DNA from 4 places in the Paenibacillus sp. TSA_86.1 genome. Region 4 is predicted to be linked to each of the others. Evidence: riboswitches for the same ligand, from Rfam matches in the RefSeq annotation. Region 4 holds a riboswitch; each other region holds the start of a gene.
What was found. Region 4 has a riboswitch for cyclic di-AMP ahead of ACUTVW_RS05030 (C40 family peptidase). Riboswitches for the same ligand answer to the same signal wherever they lie in the genome.

Region 1 (3,190 bases), on a different contig from region 4:
GCTTGCGGATGTATGATTAATCCTGCTTCAATCAGATCCTCCCAATCAATTAGACTAGGTGCACCTTCATAGGACGTGTGTACACGGGCTAGCGCATGCCGAATGGCCTCCGGTGAAGCATTCTCTACCCCGATATCCCCTTTACGCGTCGCGTCTGCCTCTGGAATGAAAGCATGCTTGCAGCCAGGGATCCTGTTGGCAATAATTTTGCGGATACGTTCTCCCGCATGGTCCGGATCCGTCAGGATGATGACACCACGTCTTTCCTGAGCAAGTGCGATTCGCTTTAGAATACGCTGATTAATGGCAGAGCCACCGGTTTCGATTGTATCAGCCTCAACCGCCCGGCGAATCGCTACCGTGTCGTCACGACCCTCCACAACAATAACTTCTTTTATCATGTTCCATTTCTTCCTTTCTAACGCAAAAAGAAGAGGAATATCCTCTTCTCTGCCAAACGGCGGAGGAGACTGATTTCAGACCCCTCCGCCGCATATTCCGCATGAATCATTCATGCAACTATTTTATAGCATTCCCATTTCAAAGTAAAACGAATTTAGTTCGCTTCCGGCTTCACAGGACCAATTACATAAACCGTTTTGCCTTTTTTACGTCCGAAATTCAGGGCGTGCTTCACACTATCATAATAAACGTCAATTTTATTGCCTTTAATCGCGCCGCCTGTATCTTCCGCACGACGGAAGCCGAGGCCCTCGATGTAAACCCACCAGCCAATTGGAATGACCTTAGGATCAACTGCGATGGTGCGCCCTTCCGTTACACGAGTACCGGAAGCTGTTTTTGTGCCAATACCCGGCTCTTCAGAAGAGTAGGCTGTCATGGAAACATTTTTCAGCACTTTAGAATATTTAAAAGAATTCCCTGAGACCGTAATCAACTTGCTGCCCGAGGCAGATGTTTTCTTCGAGTTCGTTGTTACTGTTTTTGCGGCGGTTGAAGTTTTGGCTGATACCAATTGAACTTCAGGCTCCTTCACTACTGGCTTCGCCTTTGTACCTACCGCGATCACTTTATCTACACGATTGGCAGCAACCGTTTTGCCGACCATTTTTTTGGAGACGAGTTCTCCATCTTGAAATACCTTTTCGATATGCTGCACAATTGTGCCTTCCTTGCCTTTCACTACAACACGGTTATCCCCTTGGAACAAACTAGAGTCTGCCGTTTTAACAACTTTGTATGCAATCGGTTGTTTCACATCCACTGTATGCTTTGTTACACGCACTACACGAATCTTCATCTCCGCTTTGATTGCAGTTCCGAGCGCTGGATACACTTTATCATGATTTGCAACTTCAATACCTGATTGCTGAATTACATCTTGTACCGATGAATCGGTTGTATACAGAGTCTTGGTGTCTCCGTCTGCCGTGATGTTAACTGGAACGGCCCGCTCAATAACGATTCGGTCTCCGTCGGTAATTGCCCCATTCATGGGCATGGATACCTTGTCGTGAGGGCTGACTGCGATTGACTGCTCCTCCAACATTTCCTGAAGCATTCCTGTACGAGTCTCTACCACTTGAGCTTTGCCGTCAATAACCAGTGATACCTGCTTCCCGGCCTGACCGTAAACGACTAACAAGATCATGATTGTAAGCGCAATTGAGAATATCGCGATCAGTGCCATTTGACGCAAGTTCTCATGCTTCCACCGCAACGCGAAAGACTTACTGGATGATCGTGACTCATGGGTCTCTTCTGGTTGGAATATGCCCACTTCTCCGTCCTCCTTCATAGCCTCGCCGTCTAAAGTAATGCATGATGTCTTTGACGCGACTATACCAATTTTTCTACAGAACACAGATCAGAGGTAATGACCGGTTCTGCACCATGAACCCCTCTTCGCAACATGATGCCACCATCCTGAATACTTACCGTATGATGAGCCAGTTTCTTTTATTCAAAACAAAAAAAGCCAAAGAAAGAGTGTAAGAGACCCTTTCGTGGCTTCCGAATGATTTTGAATATCGGAAATTCATGCACGAGGTTGCCTCTCTTTTTCCGCTTGCGAGGTTAGCTGTCGGGTTCGGGCGAAAGAGAGCCGCCCTATCTTAGGTCACCCGCTCATGGCGGACGCCCTTGAATTCACCCCGAGACCCAAAGAAGAAATCAAATACGGCTTCGCAGAACGATGCGCTGCTTTTGGGTCAGCGAACGGTGCGCAACGGCTAGAATCACCGCTGTTTAAGCCCTATTGGTTCCCCCGCTCTCCGTTAACGGAGACTCAGCGAGATTGATTCATGAAAGTAATGTTGTTTTATCGGAAAGTGTCCCTTTGTTCATCCCCCGAACATCTGTCCAATTTTCCGCACAACAATTCACTGAAAAGATGATATCCTGTTTCGATGCATGTTGTAAAGCGCGGATCAAGTACGTTTTTCTAAATATTTGGTTAAAATATTGTAATATTCTTCGTTTATTTGATACAAAGGGCAAATTACCTCTCTATAACTCCCTTTTTCACCCGATTTACTCGTTTTCTTATCGAATCCCAAAACGTTCCATGGCATTTTTGGTGGTTATTGCAGCAATTTCCTCCACCGAAATGCCTTTAATTTCCGCAGCTGCCTCCGCAACCAGACGTACATGCGCTGTCTCATTTCGTTTTCCACGATAAGGATGAGGTGTAAGATAGGGGGAATCCGTCTCAAGGAAAAACCTGTCCATCGGAACCTTGGCGAGCACCTCTTTAGGCTGCTTGGCATTTTTGAATGTGATGGGTCCACCGAAGGACAGATGGAATCCTAAATCCAGGCACATTTTTGCCGTTTCCCAGCTACCTGAGAAGGAATGCATCACACCGCCGACCTCACCAGCTTTCTCTTCACGCAAAATACGCACAATATCCTCATGAGCATCCCGATTATGGATGACAATCGGCATATTCAGTTCTCGTGCCAATGCAATTTGTTGTCGTAATACGCGATGCTGTACCTCCTTAGGGGAAGTGTCCCAATGATAGTCTAGACCGATTTCACCGATCGCTACCACTTTTTCATGTTTGCACAATGACGCAATCCACTCCAGGTCACCCTCTTGCATCGTGATCGCATCTACCGGGTGCCATCCTACAGCCGCATGGATAAAATCATACGTTTCAGCCAATTTCATCGTTGTTGGAATGGTCTCCCGGTTAAATCCTATATTAATCATGCGGGTGACCCCT
Region 2 (3,190 bases), 630 kb from region 4:
TTGTCAACAAATTGTGGCTCAAAATTGTTTCTTGGGCTATTGCCGCCATCATCGTTGTGCTGAATGTGTATTTGATTATCCAGACCATTATTCAGTTCTAACTTTTATAATGCCATAGTATACAAAAAGGCTGATGCGCCACGGTATCCTCATACCGGGCGTATCAGCCTTTTTGTGTTTTTATTTTGTGCTCCAGCCGCATATACCTCTATCTCGACCGGATCTAACCTTATGCTCATACAGATCTGCTCGTATCCCCATCAGGTATCAGCAATGGTAGCAGTTCATCCAGCGACTCGACCGTCCAGTCTGCACGCTCGTCATCCGAAAGCTCTGGTTGGAACCTTCCGTACCCTTGCAAAATACGAATCGTACGTAAGCCCAAACTACGCGCTGGCATGATATCATTATCGATTCGATCTCCGACCATAACCGCTTCTTCAGGAGCGCATCCTGCCTGCTTCAAAGCAACCGCATACAACTCCGGATCAGGCTTGGACACCCCTTCTTCTGCCGAACATGCCAGAACATCGACATACTTCCGAAGTCCGTAGCTCTCCAGCCTCGCTTCCGTTCCAGGGCTCTGATTGGCGATAATGCCGATTCGATAGTGCTGTGAAAGCTGCTCAAGCACCTTGGTTGCGGAAGGGAACGGCTGCTCCAGCTCTTTATGGAATTTCAGCTTGTCCTGAATCTGAACGCGGTGATCTTCATCATGAATATATGTGCGTATAGCAACTTTCATAGGCCACTGTTCATAATTGCGGTAACAGGTGGCAAACAGTTCGCGTACCGCTTCCATTTTCACTGGATACCCGTACGCACCGGCTTCTCGAACGAACTGCCCGATAATATCGTCTACCGGCTCCCATTCGTCCACCAGCGTATCCCCCACATCAAAAAACAACCACTTCAATCCGGCAATATCCGGCACGCCGATTCCTCCTTGTAAGCCGCAGGTCACCCCTGGCTTGCATACTGTATCCATAAAAAAAGAAGACCCACGACAAGCATGAGTCTCCTCAAATTCCGTTAGTCTGTACCTGCAATTATAGCAGGCACCTTACATCGGATCAATCACAAGCTGCTGACCTCAGCTTCCGGTTTATTGCAGCTATTAAGAAGAAAACCGACTTCCCCATTCAATGAATACACGATTTTGTCTGCACCCATGCCCCGATAAATCCCTTTAGGGTGACTCTGCTCGGTGATTACACATAAGGACTTCGATGTCCATGAGCGGCAAATCTGCAGGTAACGGCAGGTCAAATTCAGACTATTTTCAAAAATAAATACATTCCCTACACTACCCTGTGGCAAAAACCATTTCTCAGCCGCTGCCGTATTCATACGAATGACGTGTTCTACGCCAATCCGGCGAAGTTTGCGCTCCTCACCAGCACTGTTCGTCAGAACGGCAAAAGGCATTTTTTTGTACATCAGCAATTTAACAAATTTACGTCCAGCCTCATTCGGAGCCGTTACTAAAATCATCTCTGTATCCATCATTCGTTCCTCCCTTAGCGTGAAAAGACAACAAAAAAGAAGCGTGGGGACCAAGGCCTCCGAAACGCTTCTTAAATAATCCATGGCGAAAACGCCATGAACCAGCGTGCGGTTTGTTGCCTCTCCCTTTAACGCTTACGAGGTTAGCTGACGGATTCGGGCGCGAGAGTCGCCCTATTTCCGGCTGTCGCCAGAAAATTCACCCCATGGACGTATACTGCTGTAATACAATACAGCACATCCTTTTGGTTCCCCCGTTTTCCACCCACTACGAATGGAAACTCAGCGATTAAAACATCGTTCGTAAATCTTGAGTATAAGACCGATCGATATTATCGTTTGTTTCGTTTTTCATGTACAATTTAATTAAAATTCAAATTACGCTATGAATCATACACCCGTGCCATGATCATGTAAAGTGCAGCCAGATCACCGAATCGTCAGGTTTCCGGCAATAACCATTAAGAATAGCGCTTACAATGGGGTTATACGCTATCCACCTCTTCCAATCTAGCTATTTCTCATCCGCACAGAAATGGATCAATACAATTCCTACTCATTCGGGATTCAGGCCCCGTTGATGGTTATAACAACGTGAAACCAAAATAAGTTTTGCATTATTTAATTGTATAAAATATAATAAGCACATCAAGAATAATAAGATGGAGGCGATCCTCATGTCAGTCTATGATTTCAAAGTAAACACCCTCCGCGGGCAAGAGATTGAGATGTCCCAATATCGCGGGAAAGTGTTGTTAATTGTAAACACCGCAAGTCAATGCGGTCTCACCCCTCAATTCAAGGGCTTACAGGAGCTGCAAGACAAATTCCAGGATGCTCCGTTCGAAGTGCTTGGATTCCCAAGCAACCAGTTCGCGCAGGAAAAGGGCTCTTCTGACGATATTGCCGAGTTCTGCCAGATGAACTATGGCGTAAGCTTCCCTATGTTTGAAAAGATTGATGTCAATGGTTCCAGCGCTCACCCTCTCTTCCAGCATATCTCAAAAGAAGCACCAGGCTTGCTTGGCTCCAAAGCCATCAAATGGAACTTCACCAAATTCCTTGTCGATCAGGACGGTAAAGTTGTGAAGCGGTATGCACCGCAGACGACTCCGGACAAAATCGAAGAAGATATTCAGAAACTCCTCAAATAATCAAGGCTATACAAATATACAAACAGGCCATCCGACATCAAAGAGCAGACACTTTTGCTCAAGGCTAGAGGGTGGCTTGTTTGCTTTCTCGCATGAATTACATCCTCTATATTCTATATACTGTTCCCGACGATAAATACAAACAACGCAATCAAACAAAACGAAAAAGAAGCTCTCCATCACGGAAAGCTCCTCACATAACTCTTCATATAATGCGGTCGAGAGGACTCGAACCTCCACGGGCATACGCCCACTACCCCCTCAAGATAGCGTGTCTGCCATTCCACCACGACCGCATGTCGTAAATTATCGGCAACAGAATTGATTATACCGGATTCCCCTACAAAAGTAAAGCACTTTATTACTCTTTCTTCATCTTACAATAGTTTATCATTTAAGCTATGCACTTCCCTTTCTGGTTTGCCTATACTCTGCACAAAATCCAGTCATATTTCCTTAGAAAGCACATATCATTAAATCTGATTCCTCAAGAAAAGAGCTGTGATTTGAAAACGAATGCTTTCGTATTC
Region 3 (3,190 bases), on a different contig from region 4:
AAGTTGGGTGCAAGTGATAGACGTTAGACAATTACACAAATCTTATGGCAAAAACGATGTGCTTAAGGGCATCGACGTAACGATCGGAAAAGGTGAGGTCGTCGTGGTTATTGGCCCTTCAGGTTCGGGAAAAAGTACGTTCCTGCGCTGTCTGAATCTGTTGGAGCAGCCTACATCCGGGCAAATTGATTTTGAAGGTGTTTCGATCACTGATCCAAAGCACAACATTAATGCTACGCGTGAGAAAATGGGGATGGTGTTTCAGCATTTCAACCTGTTTCCTCACAAAACGGTTCAGCAGAACATCACGATTGCGCCAATCAAGGTGAAAAAGCAATCGACAGATGAAGCGAACAAAATTGCTGAGGATCTTCTGAAAACGGTCGGTTTAGCGGACAAAAAAGATACGTATCCCAATCAGCTATCAGGTGGACAGAAGCAGCGGATTGCGATTGCAAGAGCACTGGCGATGCAGCCGCATGTCATGCTGTTTGACGAGCCTACATCTGCTCTTGACCCGGAGATGGTCGGAGAGGTGTTGGAAGTCATGAAACGTCTTGCTGAAGGTGGAATGACGATGGTTATTGTCACTCATGAGATGGGTTTTGCACGTGAGGTTGGTGACCGGATTCTGTTTATGGACGGCGGAGTTATTGTCGAAGAAGGTAAGCCTGATGAGGTGTTTGGAGCACCGAAACATTCGCGTACACGAGACTTTCTGGCCAAAGTGCTTTAATTCATTCATTCTACCCTATGTATAGGATAAGGTTAAAAAAGGCGTTATCGGATCCAAAAATCCGGTAACGCCTTTTTGTTGTTTGAAAAAAAGATAGAATCGGAAAAGTAACTTTTTTGTTACCTGCATATGTTTTCAAAACGCCAAATGGAAACATTTACTACAGTTCAAGGTTACAAGATTGTGATATATTGAAGGCTGCCGAAACTTCCGAAGTGGAAGTGCGGGGGACGTAACGATGCAGATATGTTATTCATTGGATAAACATACTGCTTGGGGTGAATTAGGAATACATAACGCTTCAATATGTCAAGTAAAGCCTATAGGGTGGGCTCCTCCATCCGAATCCGACAACTAACTTCGCAGGCATAATGAGGGAGGAAGACCATGTATAACAAGAAACGTTTAGCCAAAACTGCCATCGCACTACTTACATCTATTCTATTCATTCAAGCCGTTCCGGCTCACGCGGATTCCGTTCATGTGGCTAAAGATGGGGACACCTTCTTCACCTTATCCAAACAATATGGTGTTGATATGAACACATTAATCAAAACAAATAAAGACATTTCACCTTATAACATCTATGGCGGTTTGAAAATTACCATCCCAGGTAACGAAAACAAAGCAGCAGCCCCAGTTCAAGTGAAGTCGCAGGAAAAGGCGGTTACAGCTGCAAGTCTGGACGTAAGTTCGGATAATAAAGTTGTACAGGCTTGGGGGAAAACTTTTGACTACAGCAAAACACTAAGTGTTAAAGCGACTGCATATTCCGCTGATGCATCTGAGAATGGTGGATGGGGGCCCGTTGATTATTTTGGAAATCCGCTGGAATTGGGTACGATTGCGGTAGATCCCAAAGTTATTCCTTTTGGCACTAAGGTTTTGGTGACAGGACATACACATCCAGGATTGCCGAAACAGGCTTTCGTAGCAACGGCTCTGGATGCCGGTAGTGCAATTAAGGGAAATCGCATCGATATCTTCATCCCTGGAAGCAAGACATTTGTAAGTTCGTTTGGTTTTCAGGATATTGAGCTTTACATTTTAAAATAAAGCTATAACGCTTCCTTTTATTATTATGGAGGCTCATAAGTTGAAATCATTATAAACATAATCAAAGGCAAAAATAGAAACAGGGTGTTCTTTAGTGTTATCATGACGAAAATGAATCATGACTACACATAGGAGCACCCTGTTTCTTTCAATTATTGTTTCTCTTTGGGCAATTTAAGCATTTCGTCCAACGTGACCAATTCATATCCTCGATTCCGCAATTCCTCGATAACTTCAGGCAAAGCTTCTACCGTACCTTGCAGGTTCGATCCTGTACCGCCGCCAGCATGCTGCAATACAATGGAGCCGGGTTTCACCGCAGAGAGAATATTATGTTTTACCCTTTCCTTGGACAATCCTTTCCAATCCAGAGAATCCACATTCCAGTTCACAATGCTGTAGTGCTGCTTGGCGGCCCAACGTAGCTGCTCCTCATTAATGTCCCCGTAAGGAGGACGAATCATTTTAGGCGTATATCCGGTCAGGCGATGAAGAATATCTCCCGTATGTAAAATTTGTCTGCGAAAGGCAGTCATCGATAACTTGCTGAATTCAGGATGATTATAGCTGTGATTGCCTACAATATGCCCTTCTTTTACCATACGTTTCACCAGATTCGGGTGTTTCTCCGCACGGCTGCCTACAACAAAGAAGGTTGCGCGAACCTTATATTTTTTCAAAACATCAAGCACTTGAGGGGTGAACCTCGGATCTGGCACATCATCAAAAGTCAGCGCAACTTGCTTGGTGGAAGGGCCATTTGTTTTGAAGGTATCCGCATACTTCTGCCGAAGTTGACCCAATGTCAGCTGTTCTTCTCTAGCATCTGAGCTAGAGGCCGGTGTATCCTTCGGATTAGACATTCCGCGTGATATAGTCTCAGAAACAGGATCAGAGGCAGTAACTGTAGGGGCCGAATAAAATCCGGAACATATGACAGTAACGAGTGCGAGCATGACGAGGCGTATACTCATTTTAACGGCCTCCTTTATCAAAATTACGTTCTCTATGGTATGCCCTATGGTCACTTCTTTTATGCGGATGTGAGAAGTCTCATTGCCACAATTAGGTTATGAAAGCGATAATTTCACCATATAAGATATAGAAGAAAAGGATAGGTGGGAAGAGAATGAGTACATATGATTTGAAATCCATTCGTTTAGAGGTTTTTGAAGCAGGGCAGGACAAGATATTTCTGGTCACTGGTGGGAAAGCTCATATTGGAGCTGTATCTACATTTTATGTGGACCATGATCGGGTTAGCGGGACAACGGTGCATATCCCGGGGCATAAGGAACAAGAGTTGTGTGAGCGGCTTGCTCGTAAGGCTGCTTTACAACTGAAGGTTACAGTAACTGTAATTATGGGTATCCATTTTGACAGCATCACACGAATGCA
Region 4 (3,190 bases):
GGAGTACCTTGAAGAACGTGTGATGTCCGCCAAAGTGCTTGATTTTTGGTTCGAGAAGAACGACAGCAAAGAGCACGCGCAGCGGTAAACTCTCAGTCGGGACATTTTTTCGAATGACATGACAGTCCAATACAGTCACGTGAGACCTAAATGACTTTTCATTTAGGTCTCTTTTTGTAAAGAAATTTGAGTATGGGAGTTAGAGACATGATTAGTGATACAGAGTTGGATGCCCTGCGTTTGTCAGGGGAGAAGGTAAGAGTAGTGCGGGACGAGCTGGAGTCTAATGACGTAACGGGTATCGTGGTTGCCTGGGATGATGGGCAAGTACTTATACGCAGGCAGAATCGCCGTGTTGTGAAGCTGGATCGGTCTTACCGTTATCAGTTGTTCAGTGAGCCTCGTCAAAGTGTTTTAAGTGAATAAATAACGGATTCACGTGACCGGAAATCTTCTCCAAAGAGAATATTTTCAACACCGAATGTTTGGAATTACCATCAAGGCTGGGCATAATTGCGACACAGGCGTGGGAAGATAGGTACAGTGGAAATAATCGCTGTGTTTACAGCCGAGAGGGTGTGCTGCAAGTCATGACATTGATGAATGATAAAGTTCATGCGTATAAGGATCAGATTGGCGCATTAAGCGATGTTCTCCCCGATGTGGTGAAATCATATCATGAGTTCACGGGTGAGTGCTTCCAGCCGGGTGTGCTTGATGCCAAGACCAAGCAGTTAATTGCGCTAGGTATCGGTTTGTTTGCTAATAATGAAGTCTGCACGTTCTATCATGTAGAAGAGGCACGTTCCAAGGGCGCGACCGATCAGGAGATCATGGAGACCGTAGCTGTCGCTGGTGCAGTGGGCGGCGGACATGCTCTGTCACAGGGAGCAATGAGGGTGCAGAAGGCGCTGCAGTAGTCTTACGATGTTACAATAAAAAGGAGGTTCCGGTTTAAACCGGAGCCTCCCTTTTATTGTAACTGCTTATGTGGATGTAGATCGGAATGGTTTCTTAGATTTTACCCAACATTTTGTTATACATAAATTGACCTGTAACGCGTCTTGCTGTCACATAACGATCATTGAAATAAGGGTTAGACAACTTGGTGATGCTGATACCTTTGCTAGTGGAAGCATGAGCAAATTGACCTCCGCCAATGTAAACGCCTGTATGTGAGATGCCTCTGCCCGTTGTGTTGAAAAATACCAGGTCTCCTGTACGAATGCTCGCTTTGGATATCGGAGTTCCTGCTTTGGCTTGTTGTTGCGACGTGCGTGGCAATTCAATGCTGTATTTGTTAAAAAGATATCTCATAAACCCGGAACAATCGAAGCCAGCCATGGTTGTGCCGCCCCACTTATACGGGATGCCTGTCATATTGTTAACCATTGTATTAATTGTACTTGCCTCTGTGCTTGTTGCTCCGGATGTAAATAGTACAGCAGCTCCAAAAATGGAAATAATCAGTTTTTTCAAAATCAATGTTCTCCCTTCGATGCCTACGGAGTTAGCTAAGGGTTCGGTAGAAGGTTCCCTATATTTCCTATGTATAAGAATAATTCACCCAAAATGGTTCCCCCGTTTTCAATCCTGAAACTCGGCAAATGAATAATTAAGTTTTTGTAACTATTTGAAACTATATTGCATAAATACGTAATTGTCAAACCTATTTAAAGCCCTTCTTTTAACGTCAATGTTAGCGGAATTATCGTTTTTAGTCATAATTATGTTTAAAAAGGGCTGAAAAGATTACAAAAAAGTCATTAGTGTTTCATGGGAGACAAGTGTGGATATTAAACAAGCTTGTCAAGAGCTAAAAGGGTACTCCTTTATGTTAAATTAAAGAAAATACATATAGGATGTTGCATATATTGACAAATGTTTGTTTATTGCATATCATACAATTATTAAATACAAAATTTGTATTTAAATTGTTTTCATTGGAATTATTATGAGGGAGTAATCAAATTTGTGAATTGGGGAGAGTGTTATTGAGTGAAAGCAAAAAAATTAGTAACATTTGTACTGGCATGTTCAATGGTGTTTTCCGTCGCGGGAATGGCCGTTCTTCCTGCACCAACCGTATCGGCGGCAGATGCCTCTGGTACAACAGCGAGTTTGTCCGATATTTTGAAAAATCAGCGCCCGGATGGTGGCTGGAGAAAAGATTATAGTCAGACGTCAGGTGAATGGGCTAAGTCAACAATTGATAATAAAGCTACATATTCAGAAATTAGAAGACTTGCAACTGAATTCAAGAAAACAAATGACCAGCGATACTCGGCTGCTGCAATCAAAGGCATTAATTTTTTGCTTAACATGCAATATTCCAATGGCGGCTGGCCACAAGTCTATCAAAGTTCCGGTTATCATAAACATATTACTTATAATGATGATGCAATGATTAATGTGATGTACATGCTCGATGAAGTCGCAGCACGTAAGGGGAACTTTTCCTTTATCGACAGTTCACTCGCAAATCGTAGTAAAAATGCGGTTTCTAAAGGAGTGGACGCCATCCTGAACACCCAGGTGGTATCCGGTGGGAAGTTAACGGCTTGGGGACAGCAGCATGATTCCAGTTCACTGAGACCTGCAGGAGCGAGAATCTATGAAGTGCCGTCACTGACGGCAGGTGAAAGTGTTAATATTGTGAAGTTTCTGAAAACAAGATCGGCTAATTCGAGAATCACTGCATCCATCAAAGGTGCCGAAGCTTGGTTTAACAAAGTGAAAATTACAGGATATCGGTATGAGCGTGGGAACGGGGACAGCCGAATCATTGCTGATTCGAGTGCATCACCGATCTGGGCGCGTTTCTATGAACTCGGTACGGACAAACCTATCTTTGTTGGACGTGATGGCGTCGTGAAATATAAGCTGAGTGATATTGAAAAGGAAAGAAGAGGCGGTTATGCATGGTACGGCAACTGGCCGTCCAAGCTGTAAAAGATCTTTTCTGGACAGTAGTGAATAACACATCACCAACGGTTATGTATAGCTTCATCACAGGCAAGCCCAAGGGGTGCGAACCGACTACGTATTCGGTTCGCACGTATTTGTTTATTTTTATGTATTGACAGGTCAAAGCACGCGTGATATATTATTTCTTGTCGCCGATAATAATTGGAGAGACAAAATATATGCGGTCGTGGCGGAATTGGCAGACGCGCACGGTTCAGGTCCG

Region 1: it holds a riboswitch for cyclic di-AMP, as region 4 does, so the genes downstream of both, ACUTVW_RS25475 (ubiquitin-like domain-containing protein) here and ACUTVW_RS05030 (C40 family peptidase) in region 4, are expected to answer to the same signal.
Region 2: it holds a riboswitch for cyclic di-AMP, as region 4 does, so the genes downstream of both, ACUTVW_RS01915 (hypothetical protein) here and ACUTVW_RS05030 (C40 family peptidase) in region 4, are expected to answer to the same signal.
Region 3: it holds a riboswitch for cyclic di-AMP, as region 4 does, so the genes downstream of both, ACUTVW_RS12730 (3D domain-containing protein) here and ACUTVW_RS05030 (C40 family peptidase) in region 4, are expected to answer to the same signal.

Annotation. Positions count from the first base shown of each region.
Region 1 covers NZ_JBQZGE010000022.1:51,334-54,523, forward strand. The annotation lists gene rnmV (ribonuclease M5) at 1-401, opposite strand, end outside; gene ACUTVW_RS25475 (ubiquitin-like domain-containing protein) at 557-1,741, opposite strand; cyclic di-AMP (ydaO/yuaA leader) riboswitch at 2,011-2,264, opposite strand; gene ACUTVW_RS25480 (TatD family hydrolase) at 2,506-3,190, opposite strand, start outside.
Region 2 covers NZ_JBQZGE010000001.1:444,714-447,903, reverse strand. The annotation lists gene ACUTVW_RS01925 (Nramp family divalent metal transporter) at 1-101, shown strand, start outside; gene ACUTVW_RS01920 (HAD family hydrolase) at 236-934, opposite strand; gene ACUTVW_RS01915 (hypothetical protein) at 1,078-1,509, opposite strand; cyclic di-AMP (ydaO/yuaA leader) riboswitch at 1,624-1,804, opposite strand; gene ACUTVW_RS01910 (glutathione peroxidase) at 2,184-2,660, shown strand; tRNA gene ACUTVW_RS01905 (tRNA-Leu) at 2,874-2,956, opposite strand.
Region 3 covers NZ_JBQZGE010000004.1:340,645-343,834, forward strand. The annotation lists gene ACUTVW_RS12720 (ABC transporter substrate-binding protein/permease) at 1-27, shown strand, start outside; gene ACUTVW_RS12725 (amino acid ABC transporter ATP-binding protein) at 14-736, shown strand; cyclic di-AMP (ydaO/yuaA leader) riboswitch at 926-1,121, shown strand; gene ACUTVW_RS12730 (3D domain-containing protein) at 1,124-1,792, shown strand; gene ACUTVW_RS12735 (polysaccharide deacetylase family protein) at 1,945-2,766, opposite strand; gene lpdD (prenylated flavin chaperone LpdD) at 2,922-3,190, shown strand, end outside.
Region 4 covers NZ_JBQZGE010000001.1:1,078,601-1,081,790, forward strand. The annotation lists gene ACUTVW_RS05015 (hypothetical protein) at 1-88, shown strand, start outside; gene ACUTVW_RS05020 (hypothetical protein) at 208-426, shown strand; gene ACUTVW_RS05025 (carboxymuconolactone decarboxylase family protein) at 591-920, shown strand; gene ACUTVW_RS05030 (C40 family peptidase) at 1,015-1,479, opposite strand; cyclic di-AMP (ydaO/yuaA leader) riboswitch at 1,485-1,616, opposite strand; gene pelA (pectate lyase) at 1,999-2,952, shown strand; tRNA gene ACUTVW_RS05040 (tRNA-Leu) at 3,149-3,190, shown strand, end outside.